Regions from separate parts of the Vibrio sp. QJM3NY_15 genome, predicted to be linked through region 1. Evidence: predicted binding sites of a transcription regulator. Region 1 holds the regulator's gene; each other region holds the start of a gene.

Region 1 (4,290 bases):
GCTATGAAATTTTTATCATTGATTACTGTTATTGCGACTGCAGGTCTTATCTCTTTTCAAGCAACAGGTGCTGGTGTTTACCACCGGGTTGCCGCTGAGTCAAAAATATTCAAAGGTGAAACAGTATCTACTGAAAACCAAGCCTATGAAGACGGAAAGAAAATATGGCAAGATTTGAATACTAAAGAATCTTTTGAGCTTAGTCGCATTCTTCCTCAAGCTTCTGAAAAGGTAGACGTGAGATCTTTTGAAATCAAGAATGGTTCTATTAAAGTCAAAGAGATTATGGATTCTTCAGGAACCATCAATTTTGTACCCATGGTAAAAGTTGATTACAAATATTATTACCGTCCATCTTTTTAGCCAGTCCAGTGCTAGCTCTCTAGCTTAAAGGAGAGCTACTTTTTTTGTATAAAAAAAGCCGCAAGAATGCGGCTTAGTTATGTAGATAGTTTGAACTGACAATATTAATTGACGCGACTGATAAGCTCTTCACGACGTTGCTGCGGTATAACAGACCAATGAGTACCATTGATCGCACCTTCTAGCGCCCAAAGCAGCTCAATGCTGACAGAGGAAGCATGTGATTCCTTGATGGCGTTAAATGCGTTTACAGAGCCAGATTCATATAAACATTCTACAGAATCGATCCCGGCCTTTTTTAACATACGCTCGGTAGCGAGTCGAAGGTTAGGGAGGTCCTTTAATCGAGTTGGCTTAGCAGAAGATTGCTCAGCTTTCTCTTCTTTAGCAAACCCCAAAGACGTCGTAGCAAGCTGCAAGATTTTTTCTTGGTCTTGCCACAAGCCTTCCGGCAATGCGAAATACTTTGTGACGACAGGGAAACCACGTTTTTTGTAGACGTATGGTCGAAACCCTTGTTGCTCGAATTGCTTTGTTGTGTCTTTGTCCGCTCTTATGTGCAACTGGTCGTTAACAACCAGAGCAAACATCGTGTCATCAGCAAAAAGCCCGAATCCACCAAACATTGAGCGTGACTTTATTTTTCCTAGGGGCTCAAATAATTTCATTGAGTCCTTTAGTATCGGTTTATCCATGTTATCTATCTCGGTGTATTTGAACTACGCCACCAAATAAGCAGGTCCGAGAGATTAGCAAAATGTTGCAATTAAATTGTCAATAAGCCGTAAATTACTAAATTGTTAGTAATTACCGCATTTTGCCATCGGTAACCCCGCTACCATACCAACGAGTGGTTTAGGCCGGAAGCTTTGCGTCTCACTCTTTCGAGTGGTTTGCCCTGTGCGTGACTGACTGAATAGAATAAAGTTTTTGTTGAATGAGGCTCACACCTGATATTTCAAAATGTGATATTGCTTCAATTAATGATCTTGGTGTTATGCAACTGGGTTTATTTTATCTGCTTATAAAAAAAGCGCACTCAAAGGTGCGCTTAATGAAATTAAACTCGATTTATCAATTAATTTAACGTTTTAACCGTGCTTCGCTCAACAATTTCTGGGTGCATTTCGAAGACACGTTTTTCATGATCTTTATCTTTAATGCGTTCCAACAAAATTTCGAATGCATTTTTACCAACACGACGCTTAGGTTGGTGAACCGTCGTCAATGGTGGAGAGAAGTATTCCGCAAGTTCAATGTTGTCGTAACCGATAACCGAAATATCTTCAGGAATACGAATACCTTGCTGCTGCAGGCGACTCATTAGGCCAAGTGCCATTGTGTCGTTAAAACAGAACACTGCGGTAGGGCGATCTTCCATCTGAGCAATTTTATCAGCCGCAAGTACAGCGGTATCACACTCAAAGTTACCTTCAATGATGAGCTTTTCGTCGGTTGCCACCTTCGCTTCATTGAGTGCGCGTTTGTAACCCGCGATGCGTTCTACACATGCTGCTTTGTCTAAGTGGCCACTTAAACAAGCAATCTTTGTGTGACCACGTTCTAGCAAGTACTTGGTTGCTAGATAGCCGCCTTCTTCAGAGTTGTCGATGATCTTATCAGCCTGAGAGGTTTCTGGGCCCCAATCCATGACAACTTTTGGGATATCAGCATGGCGATCTAACATGCCACGAAGTTCTTCTGTTAAGTCAGAACACATAACCAAGATGCCATCTACACGTTTTTCTGCAAGCATTCGAATGTAGTCACGTTGCTTCTCATAGATACCACCCGTGTTACACAGAATCAAAGTGTAACCTTGACGGTAGCAGTAGCTTTCAACACCATCGATTACTTCAGAGAAGAAGAGGTTTGTTGATTGAGTCACTAGCATGCCGATAGTGCGTGTTGAATTGCATTTCAAGCTACGCGCTACAGCACTTGGTGCGTAGTTTAACTCGTCTACGGCTTTATTTACTTTCTCTTGAGTCGCTTCTGCAACAAAACGTGTTTTGTTGATTACGTGAGAAACGGTGGTAGTTGATACGCCTGCTAAGCGAGCGACATCTTTTATAGTGGCCATGGTTTTATCCTATTAGAAGCTACTTTCCCAAAGTACGGAATAAAGTAGCCGTTAAGCTACCTAACTAAGAGCTTAAATTTGTAGGGCTCTTTGGGGTACTAAAGTGCTAAAAAACAAAAAACCGCTATTGAGCGGCTTGTCTTAACACCGAAATGCTCTGAACTTAAATAAGCATAGCATTTCGTGAATGTTTCATATTTTATCGTTTGCGGTCACAATTTTAGACTGACTAGAAATTACTCGCAATAAAATTCACCCAGAAATCTGGGTGAATTGTCACATTCTATTGAATTTGTTTACTTAATCATCAGCGAATCTTATTCACCCGCTAAATACTGAGTGTCCAGATTACAGAAGGCCACGAGAAGAGTTGCCACAGATGCATAGAAACCGAATGAATCGATCTCACAACATTTAACGTTGAACTTTGGTACCCAAGTAAGGACTTGATGTTCAATAAATTGCTGTTGAACAGTGAACGATTTTTCTAATTCTTCTTCAAGCTCAGTGTCATTTGAACGGATGATGAGATTGCCAAGGAAATCAAGTTCGATAGCAATGTGGTCTGCTGGCTCTTTCAGATCTTGGTTAACTACCAAGTTGTGCTTAGCCATGATCTCTTCCATGTCTTTAGCTGGCTTGTCGTTTAATAGACCCGTTTCGCCGATATACATTGAAGCGTAAGGTAGAGCACCATGTTTATCTGTCTTTAAAAATAGATCGCAAAAGTCAGCAGACAGCTCTAGTTGGGCATCTTCACGTGTTTGTAGACGGTTCAATGCGTCTACCAGTTTATCAATCGCAGGCTTGAGTGTTTCGTTTTCGCCTAAACCAGTCAGGAAAGAACGGATCTCAACAGAGTGGTAGTGGTCGAGTTCTTCTTGTGTGAGCTCTTTAGCGAACAAGCTTGATAGCCACCAATAGATTTCAGCTCTTTGTTCGTTGAATGCTTTCGTATCTTTCATTTCATAGATCCTGATTTAGTCTTGTGATGTTTATATACCCAAGCATCGCGAAGTCATTTGGGTATAAGCACACCAAGGCTCAATAACAAGGTTATTTGCTAAACGCAAAGTGACTCGTTAGTCGTAATGCCTATATTGAATTGCGATGGACGATAAATAGCAAGGTTTTAGATTGTCTTGTATCAAAAAATATTCATGTTTCTCGCTTTTATCTGCTGTACCACTAGAATTGTTACTAGTTATGAATAGAATGGTTACTGAAACTATTAAATAAGAAAAGTGGTGTAGATGAGCTATCACGTATTAGTCGTAGAAGATGATGTGGTAACCCGAAGTAAGCTGGTTGGATATTTCCAGAACGAAGGTTACACAGTGAGCGAAGCGGAAAGCGGCGCTCAGATGAGAAACGTGTTGGAAGAAAACAACGTTGATCTCATTATGCTAGACATCAACTTACCAGGCGAAGATGGATTGATGCTAACTCGCGAATTACGCAGTCAATCGGACATTGGGATTATTTTAGTTACTGGACGCACGGATAGCATCGACAAAATTGTAGGCCTAGAAATGGGCGCAGACGATTATGTTACTAAACCCTTCGAACTTCGCGAGTTATTAGTTCGAGTTAAAAACTTACTTTGGCGTATTGCTGCGGCTCGCAAAACCGCGGTTGGTACGGCAGTTGAAGCTGAAGACGAATCTGTGGTTCGTTTTGGTGAGTGGACGTTTGATATCCCTCGTCGTGCTTTAAGTAAAAACGGTGAGCCAGTTAAGCTGACTAAAGCAGAATATGAGCTGCTCGTTGCGCTTTCGTCTTACCCTAACCAAGTGTTAAGTCGTGAACGTATTTTGAACATGATCAGCCACCGAGTGGATGCT
Region 2 (4,290 bases), 240 kb from region 1:
ACTGAAGTCCACAAAGTAATAAGCACCAACGACAATACACGCCCAGGTAATCAGCATGCCGAAACTCACGAGGTGCGTCACCATACGACCATGACCTCTTATTTCCTTGAAATTCAGGGTCAATGCACCTTCAAACAGAATAATAGCGACACCTAATGAAATCAGCGGAAATAGCACGTCACCAAAAATGGCATCGGGATTAAGGATGTTAAGACCGGGACCTAAAAGTAATCCGACAATGAGAAGAGGAAGAATAGCAGGAAGACGCAAGCGCCAACCTAACAATTGACACGTTAAAGACAGCAGTCCAATTAACGCCAAAGAAGAAGTAATCGACAAATCCATTTGTGCCCCTAAAAAATTCGTACCACACTTTGTGATACAAACCTATTTGCTGAAACAAGAAAGCCTATGTCATTAAACTATAGGCTCTCTTTTTCATGCTAACCGAATATTAGTGTGATTAATCAGTCACTTTACTATAGGGGAAATAAAGTGACTGACTCATCCACTCTGTACTTATCATCTAGCTACAGAGAAAGCACCACGCCCGCAATCGCTGCGCTCATTAAGTTGGCAAGCACACCCGCACAAATCGCTTTAAAGCCGTATTGTGAGATGAAAGAACGACGCTCTGGAACTAAGCTACCCAAACCACCAATCAGAATGGCCATCGTAGAGATGTTGGCAAAACCACATAGTGCAAAAGTAACGATCGCTTTTGAGTGCTCACTCAGTGCGTCTTTCACGTCCATTAACTGGATGAAAGCCACAAACTCGTTCACAACGATTTTGTTACCGATCAGCGAGCCTGCAACCACAGCCTCAGACCATGGCACACCGATCAGCCATGCAACGGGTGCGAACACATAACCTAGAATAAGTTCGAAGCTTAGGTTTACGCCAAACCAACCACCAACAATACCTAGTAAGCCATTCAGCATTGCTATCACACTGATAAAGGCCAGAAGTGTCGCACCCACTGCAACGGCAATACGAAGTCCAGACATAGCCCCATCTGCCATTGCCTCAACGACGTTTGTTGCTCGTGGAATTTCAACGTCAGACTCAATATTTTCTTGAGCCTCATCTGCGTTACCTGGTACCAAAATCTTGGCCATCAATAGACCAGCAGGCGCAGACATAAACGCCGCAGCGATCAGGTAGTTCAAATCAACACCAAGCGATGCATAACCGACTAGCGTGCCACCAGCTACAGAAGCCAAACCACACACCATGACGGCAAACAGTTGTGAATCCGTCATGTGCTTCAAGTAAGGCTTAACCACCAATGGTGCTTCAATCATGCCAACAAAGATGTTCGCCGTTGCAGACAGTGACTCCGCACGACCTGTACCTAAGAACTTTTGCAAAGCACCGCCGATAAGGTTGATCACCTTTGGCATAAAGCCGATGTGGTACAAACCTGAAATCAGTGCAGAGAAAAAGATAATAATGCCGAGAACGTTAATAGCGAAAACAAATCCGTTATTCGTTAGGCCACCAAATAGGAAGTTAATCCCCTCTTGACCGTAGTTGATCAAGCTAGACACCGCACCAGTAGCTGCATTCAGCGCTTCTTTACCCATTGGCACATAAAGAACCAATAGCGCGAATGAGATTTGCAGTAAGAAAGCCAAAGAGACGGTTCTTAGCGGAATATTTTTTCTGTCCGTAGATAGTAACCAAGCGGCTACTAAAATAGTGATAATTCCAAGTAGGGAAGCCATATGCGTCAACCTAAAAGTTGTAGGTAGGAAAGGCGACGCATTGTATAGAGGAAATCGTTTGCGGCAAGGTGCGGTTGTTAATGTGATGTTGGGATTATCACTGCCTTACCTATGATTATATTAAAGCATTGAATTTTAATGACTTAACTTGATTAAAAAGCATACTTTTTCCATACGGAAATTATATTTATAGATTAGGAAACAGTTAACGGTGCAGCTCAACGCAAGTTTTAAGGTTTTCATCCCAGTAAGTTGGCGACCCGATATGATCTTTGATGAACTCAATCACTGCAGAAAGCTTCTTCGGCATGTTCTTTCTACTCGGATACACAGCGTAAAACGGCATCAGCTGACTCGCTCGCCATTCTGGCAATACTTGGATGAGCTTGCCCGTTCTAAACTCTTCTTTGACTAAGTAAGTCGCCAGATAAGCAACGCCCCAACCCGATACTGCCGCGTCTCGTACCGCTTCAGCTAAATCCACCGAGTAATCACCCGCCACTTTAACACTGAGGTTTTCTTGGCCGTTATCAAATGCCCACGATGTGTAGTCTCGTTCACGACTGCGATAAATAAGGCAATTATGCTCAATCAAATCGGAAGGCACGTGTGGAGTCCCTGCCTTAATCAGATAATCCGGTGATGCGGCTACTACAAACTGGCTATCAGCTAAGCGCTGTGCGATGTAGCCTTCTGGCAAGTCTTCATTGTTAGTGATCCAGAGATCCAAGCGCTCTTCAATCATGTCCACTTTGTAATCGAACAAATGCACTTCGATTCTCAGCTGCGGGTAAAGCTGTCTGAGCTGATCAATTGCAGGAATGATATGCAGTGTGCCAAATGACTGTGACAAGCCTATGCGGAATATCCCAGAGATATCATCACGCTGGCTGTCCATATCCATTTGAGCCGCTTTCACCGTATTGAACAGCTGCTCGCAGTGCTGATAGAACACTTCCCCTGCTTCAGTTAGTGTCAGGCTGCGTGTGGTTCTTTGCACCAGCTTGATACCTATCGAGTCCTCGAGCAAAGCAACTTGCTTACTGATGTGAGACACCGACACATTCAAACTTTTTGCTGCACTGGTAAAGCCTTCATGCTTGATTAATGCATGGAATATCACCATCTGTGCGGCTCTATCTGTTAGCACAAGACCACCTTTAAAAATCTCTGAAATATAAAAGAAAAAGGACTCCGAAGAGTCCTTTAGTTCGTTCTGCCTATGGTAGGCCAAATGCTATTCAAAGCGACCTAAGGCTATTAACCAAATTAAGTCTGTTAATCAAATTAGGTCAATCAAACTTAATTCTGTCTGCTAGATGGCTAACCGCCAACGCAAAGTAGTAAGAACGATTCCACTTCATTAACACATTGTAGTTGTTGTAAATGAGGTAAGAACGGCCAGTTTCATCGTCTGGCATAATTAGCCAAGCTTTAATATCTTCATCAAGCGTTGGTAATGGGCGATCGTCAAAACGCTTAATGCCGAGTTCAGACCACTCTTTTAAGTATTTCGCTTTATCTTCACCTCGACCTTGCATCTCGATAGACACATTTGCCGGAACGTGAACCTGACGGCCCCATGTATATTTGTCATCCCAACCGGATTGGCTGAGATAATTAGCCGCCGAAGCAAACACGTCTTCTTCAGTGCCCCAAATATCTTTCTTACCGTCGCCGTTACCATCAGCGGCATAAGCTAAGAATGAGCTTGGCATAAACTGAGGCTGCCCCATCGCGCCAGCCCAAGAACCTTTCATCTCATTGGGTGCGATATGGCCTTGGTCAAGAATCGTTAACGCAGCCATCGCTTCGCTACGGAACAACGCTTCTCTGCGCCCTTCGTAAGCCATAGTGGTTAAAGCATCGATAACACTGTAATTGCCAGTGAACTTGCCAAAATTACTTTCTACGCCCCACAGAGCGACAATGAACCTTGGTTGAACACCGTACTCGTCGCCAATACGCTTTAACGCTGTGTAGTGTTTCTTATAGAGCGATCTTGCCTGTTTCACTTTCCAATCTGGAACCGCACGTGGAATGTATTCATCCAGAGTCAGTTTCTTCTCAGGTTGGTTCTTATCAGCTTTGACAGCTCTCGGCTTAAACGTCACGCCATTAAAGGCTTCTTCAATGATCGCTTCAGAAATGCCTTGTTCACGGCCTTGCTGCTTTAGCTTCTCTACATATTGTTCAAAGCTAAGCTCTTCAGCCTGTACTGAACCGATAGTCAGGCTATTGCCCAATAGCAATGCTGACACGGCTAATAGGGTTTTAGAAAATTTACTCAACGATCATTCCTCCTTGAATTAGGTGGCTATCACTCTTCGTCTTGAACATTCTGCTGAGCTTTACGCTCTTTATGCAGTTCAAGTTCGTTAACCGGTGGAGGCGGAACCTGCAAAAAGAAACCATCGTTTTTTAGTGACTCTTTCACTTTTTCGATGCTGACTTGGGCAAGCGTGCGGCCTTCCATTTTAATTACCATTACAAAGCTAGGTTTACCAAACATTTGCATCAGTGCGTCAGGGACTTGTGAGAAATCATCCTTTTTTGGGAT
Region 3 (4,290 bases), 430 kb from region 1:
AGTACGCATCGTCTGCTCTGATGGCTCTAAATTCGCTTTGAGTAGTGAAGATACGCTAGAAGTGATGCGTGATATCAACATCGATTACTGCGACGGCGAAGGCCTAGGCAAGTTCAATGAAAGCCGTAAGTACTACTCATTCAAATGTAAGTCAGGCACCTTGCTCAGCATCAAAAAATAAAACCGATACCAACAAACAACAAAGGGTTAATGTGAAAGCATTAGCCCTTTTTAGTACCCGCTCTTTAATTACTCAGATAGCTAACTTTCAAACGTAAAAAAGGCTCCTAGATAGGAGCCTTTCAAATCGTATTTTTCAATCAAATAGCTTTAGTTCAAGGAAAAGGCGCGGAGTTTTCAGCACCTTTCCCTAAAACAAAAAGGGACTCAATGAGCCCCTTTAAAAGTATTTTCACAGTAGTCGTTTGAAATTCTAGGAGAGCACGCGGAGCTTACGGATGTAAGTGAGCATGCTCGACAACGAAGTTCAAATTACTACGAAGAAAAATTAAGCGTAAACAGGTAGACGCTTACAGATCTCTAGTACTTTCGCTTTCGTTGCTTCGATAACAGACTCATCGCCCATGTTATCAAGGATGTCACACATCCAGCCTGCAAGAGCTTTCGCGTCTGCTTCTGAGAAACCACGACGAGTAATAGAAGGAGAACCGATACGAATACCAGACGTAACGAACGGGCTACGTGGATCGTTTGGTACTGAGTTCTTGTTAACTGTAATGTTAGCTGAACCTAGTGCTGCATCTGCTTCTTTACCTGTGATGTCTTTGTCGATTAGGTCAACTAGGAACAGGTGGTTCTCTGTAGAACCTGAAACGATGTTGTAACCGCGTGCTAGGAATTCAGCAACCATTGCTTTTGCGTTAGCCACTACGCGAGCTTGGTATTCTTTGAATTCTGGCTCAAGAGCTTCTTTGAACGCTACAGCTTTACCAGCGATAACGTGCATTAGAGGGCCACCTTGACCGCCTGGGAATACTGCTGAGTTCAGCTTCTTGTAAAGATCTTCACCTTCGTTAGAAAGGATAAGACCACCACGAGGACCCGCAAGCGTTTTGTGCGTTGTTGTTGTAACAACGTGAGCGTGTGGAACTGGGTTCGGGTAAACACCTGCAGCGATTAGACCAGCAACGTGAGCCATGTCTACGAAGAAGTAAGCGCCTACTTTGTCAGCGATTTCACGCATGCGCTTCCAATCACAAACTTGAGAGTAAGCTGAGAAACCGCCGATGATCATCTTAGGCTTGTGCTCGATAGCTAACGCTTCCATCTCTTCGTAATCGATTTGACCCGCTTCATCGATACCGTAAGGAATGATGTTGTAAAGCTTACCAGAGAAGTTTACTGGAGAACCGTGAGTTAGGTGACCACCGTGCGCTAGGCTCATACCAAGAACCGTATCGCCAGCGTTTAGTAGTGCCATGTACACAGCGTTGTTCGCTTGAGAACCTGAGTGAGGCTGTACGTTCGCGTATTGCGCGCCAAATAGTTCACATGCACGTTCGATTGCTAGTGTTTCAACTTTATCTACGAACTCACAACCACCGTAGTAACGCTTACCTGGGTAGCCTTCAGCGTATTTGTTTGTAAGTTGAGAACCTTGAGCTTCCATTACACGTGGGCTTGTGTAGTTTTCTGAAGCGATAAGTTCGATGTGCTCTTCCTGACGAAGAGTTTCTTCTTGGATAGCTGCGAATAGATCCGCATCGTAATCAGCAATGTTCATGTCACGCTTAAGCATCTGTATCTCCTGACTCAGATTGTACTGAAAGTTTCAAAAAAACCACACAACGACCGAAAGCAAACGTTTCCGTCACCGTTTTGATGTGACGCATTCTACATAATTTGATCTAGGTCATAAAGAGCTAATTGCAATTTTATCATGCAGTTTTTTCATAATCACATATAAGATTCATCATGGTTATTAAGCATATCCAACCAAAGATGACGCTTACTGTCAATTTTACGATTTACACCCTGTAAAACGCAGATTACATAGGTTTACCTTAATTTTGCCCCTCTAGCTACCGAAAGCTAAAGTTTTTCTCTACTATGCACGCCTTTATTGGTTAGGTAATTATAAAAACGATGGAAAAACACACACGCAAAGAAGATTGGGTAGCAATCCTCACTGGCACGTTTTTAGTGGCGTTAGGCGTATTCTTTTTACAGTCAGCAAACCTGCTTACTGGTGGCACTACTGGCTTAGCTCTGCTTTTGAGTCAATTTACGCCAGTAACCTTTGGTATTCTGTACTTTATTGCGAACTGTCCATTCTATCTATTGGCATGGAAACGATTTGGCCGTCACTTCGCAATAAGCAGTGCCATCTCTGGTGCTTTAGTGTCTGTATTTGCCGACCATTTATACTTGGTGATTTCGTTAGACGTTCATAATGAAATTTACTGTGCAGTCGCTGGCGGCTTATTAATGGGCTTAGGCATGTTGATCTTGTTCCGTCATCGCTCGAGCTTGGGTGGCTTCAACGTATTGTGTCTGTTCATTCAAGATCGCTACGGTATCTCAGTAGGCAAAACCCAAATGGCCATTGATGCCTGTATTCTGTTTGCATCCTTCTTCTTCGTATCGCCTTGGGTAATTGCAGTCTCTGTATTAGGCACAGCAGTATTGAACATCGTATTGGCAATGAATCACAAGCCGACTCGTTATTCCGTGAACTACGCGTCTTAATACCAATCACCCTATGAATTACTAGCTGTTTTTAATAACAAAAACAGCTAGAATTTAGGTTTTGTAAACCATCGCCTTTTCTATGCAAGATTACCTCTCTAGCGCCAAAGACCAACAAGTCTCTATTTATATTGAAGGCTTGGAGTTCAACCCCAACACACGAGTCTTAAGCTGCGACGAGCAGGTCATTGATTTAGAACCTCGTTCTATCGAGCTCTTAGAGTTATTTCTTACCAGCGTTGGTCAGCCGCTCGCTACCGAGCACATTATTGAATCTGTATGGCAAAGTAACTTCATTTCCAAAAATGTTCTGACTAACCGAATCAGCACCTTACGTTCCGTACTTCAAAAATATCTCCCTGATAGCGACGCAACCAAAATACTGGTGACTTACCCGCGCAAGGGCTACTTCCTTAACCCCAGCTCGATTAGCTTTGCCACAGGCTCTCCTGATACCGCAGCGGATGATAGCGCAGAAGAATCTACAACCAGTAAAAAAGGATTTAGCTCCAATCCAGTTAACCCTTGGCTTGTTGTGGTGTCTTTGGCTTTGCTGATCAGCACTGTGGTAATGGGTTATATGCTTTGGCAATCTTCGACTCGAGCTTCCGAAGTCGAACGCGACCAACGATTGATTCCCAAGGTCGAACTTCTGCTGAATCGATTGGATGCCATTGGCGATAATTCTAGAAAATACCGAAAAGTCGTAAAAGCCTTGCTACTTCAACAGCAAATTGAATACGCCTACACCGATCTTGCCAATCAAGATGCGCCAAGCTACTTCCTTGATCCTATAGATAGCTCTCCCTTCTTTCCGGGAGCCAAAAACATGCGTACCAGTGATTACCTGCTTAATATCCAGCTGAAGGATCAAGAAGTAGATAAACGTCTTATCGCTAAAATAAGCCTGATCTACCCAAATTCAGGGAAGCTGGCGTTTGGTGGGGTTTACTCTATTGATGTTAATAATATCAGCAGTAGCATTATGGAGATCAACCGCGAGTTAGCTAACTACTTTGCTCTGCCCGCACCATTGTCTCCTGAATGGTCAGTCGACAACACCGAAATCAGCGAATTGCTGAGTGGAAAAACCATCACGTTTGATGGCATCAAACTCAACACCATGAATTCAACTCTGATTGCGCGACAACTTGCTCTATTTGAAACGGATCAGAAGAAGCTCATTGCCTTTACTAATCTTGTTCAAACTCGATTTAAGTTACTACCGGACGAACTCAAACTGTGGCTTGGTATCATTCATTTCAAACTGAGAGACCTACAAACCGCCAAAGAATTCCTGACCAATACCTCAGGAAACTCTACGATCGAAAATGCGTTGGTTTATATGATGGTTTCTCACATTGCTTATAAGCAAGGCAACATGGAGAAATTCCGCCTGAACTACATGGAGTCTCTGGTTGCGTTATTAAGAGTGGTTCCATCCGAAGATCTATTCGCTCGACTATCTAAACCTGAATCCAAATCGACCTGCCTACAACCTTGGAAGAGCTTGAAGCTAAGCGTTAAAGAGCCTCTGATCATAAAGCAGTGGGAAAGCTTAATGCTTAATTACTGCACGGC

The links. Region 1 encodes PurR, which represses purine synthesis genes. Its sites were predicted from a motif close to TNANGNAAACGTTTNCNTNA; they were not measured.
Region 2: AC3CKG_RS11725 (NupC/NupG family nucleoside CNT transporter) is a predicted target of PurR. The motif match lies at 1,777-1,796, and genes of this name have one in related genera.
Region 3: glyA (serine hydroxymethyltransferase) is a predicted target of PurR. The motif match lies at 1,815-1,834, and genes of this name have one in related genera.

The regions. Positions count from the first base shown of each region.
Region 1 is NZ_CM173517.1:2,409,576-2,413,865, reverse strand. Features, by position in the region: gene AC3CKG_RS10745 (DUF3316 domain-containing protein) at 4-363, shown strand; gene AC3CKG_RS10740 (TfoX/Sxy family DNA transformation protein) at 468-1,058, opposite strand; cyclic di-GMP riboswitch class I at 1,186-1,271, opposite strand; gene purR (HTH-type transcriptional repressor PurR) at 1,442-2,446, opposite strand; gene torD (molecular chaperone TorD) at 2,764-3,411, opposite strand; gene torR (two-component system response regulator TorR) at 3,700-4,290, shown strand, end outside.
Region 2 is NZ_CM173517.1:2,646,217-2,650,506, forward strand. Features, by position in the region: gene AC3CKG_RS11720 (cation:proton antiporter) at 1-345, opposite strand, end outside; gene AC3CKG_RS11725 (NupC/NupG family nucleoside CNT transporter) at 531-1,730, opposite strand; gene AC3CKG_RS11730 (LysR family transcriptional regulator) at 1,936-2,856, opposite strand; gene AC3CKG_RS11735 (lytic murein transglycosylase) at 3,023-4,021, opposite strand; gene AC3CKG_RS11740 (YcgL domain-containing protein) at 4,051-4,290, opposite strand, start outside.
Region 3 is NZ_CM173517.1:2,839,951-2,844,240, forward strand. Features, by position in the region: gene AC3CKG_RS12640 (hypothetical protein) at 1-181, shown strand, start outside; gene glyA (serine hydroxymethyltransferase) at 509-1,759, opposite strand; gene AC3CKG_RS12650 (YitT family protein) at 2,107-2,709, shown strand; gene AC3CKG_RS12655 (winged helix-turn-helix domain-containing protein) at 2,792-4,290, shown strand, end outside.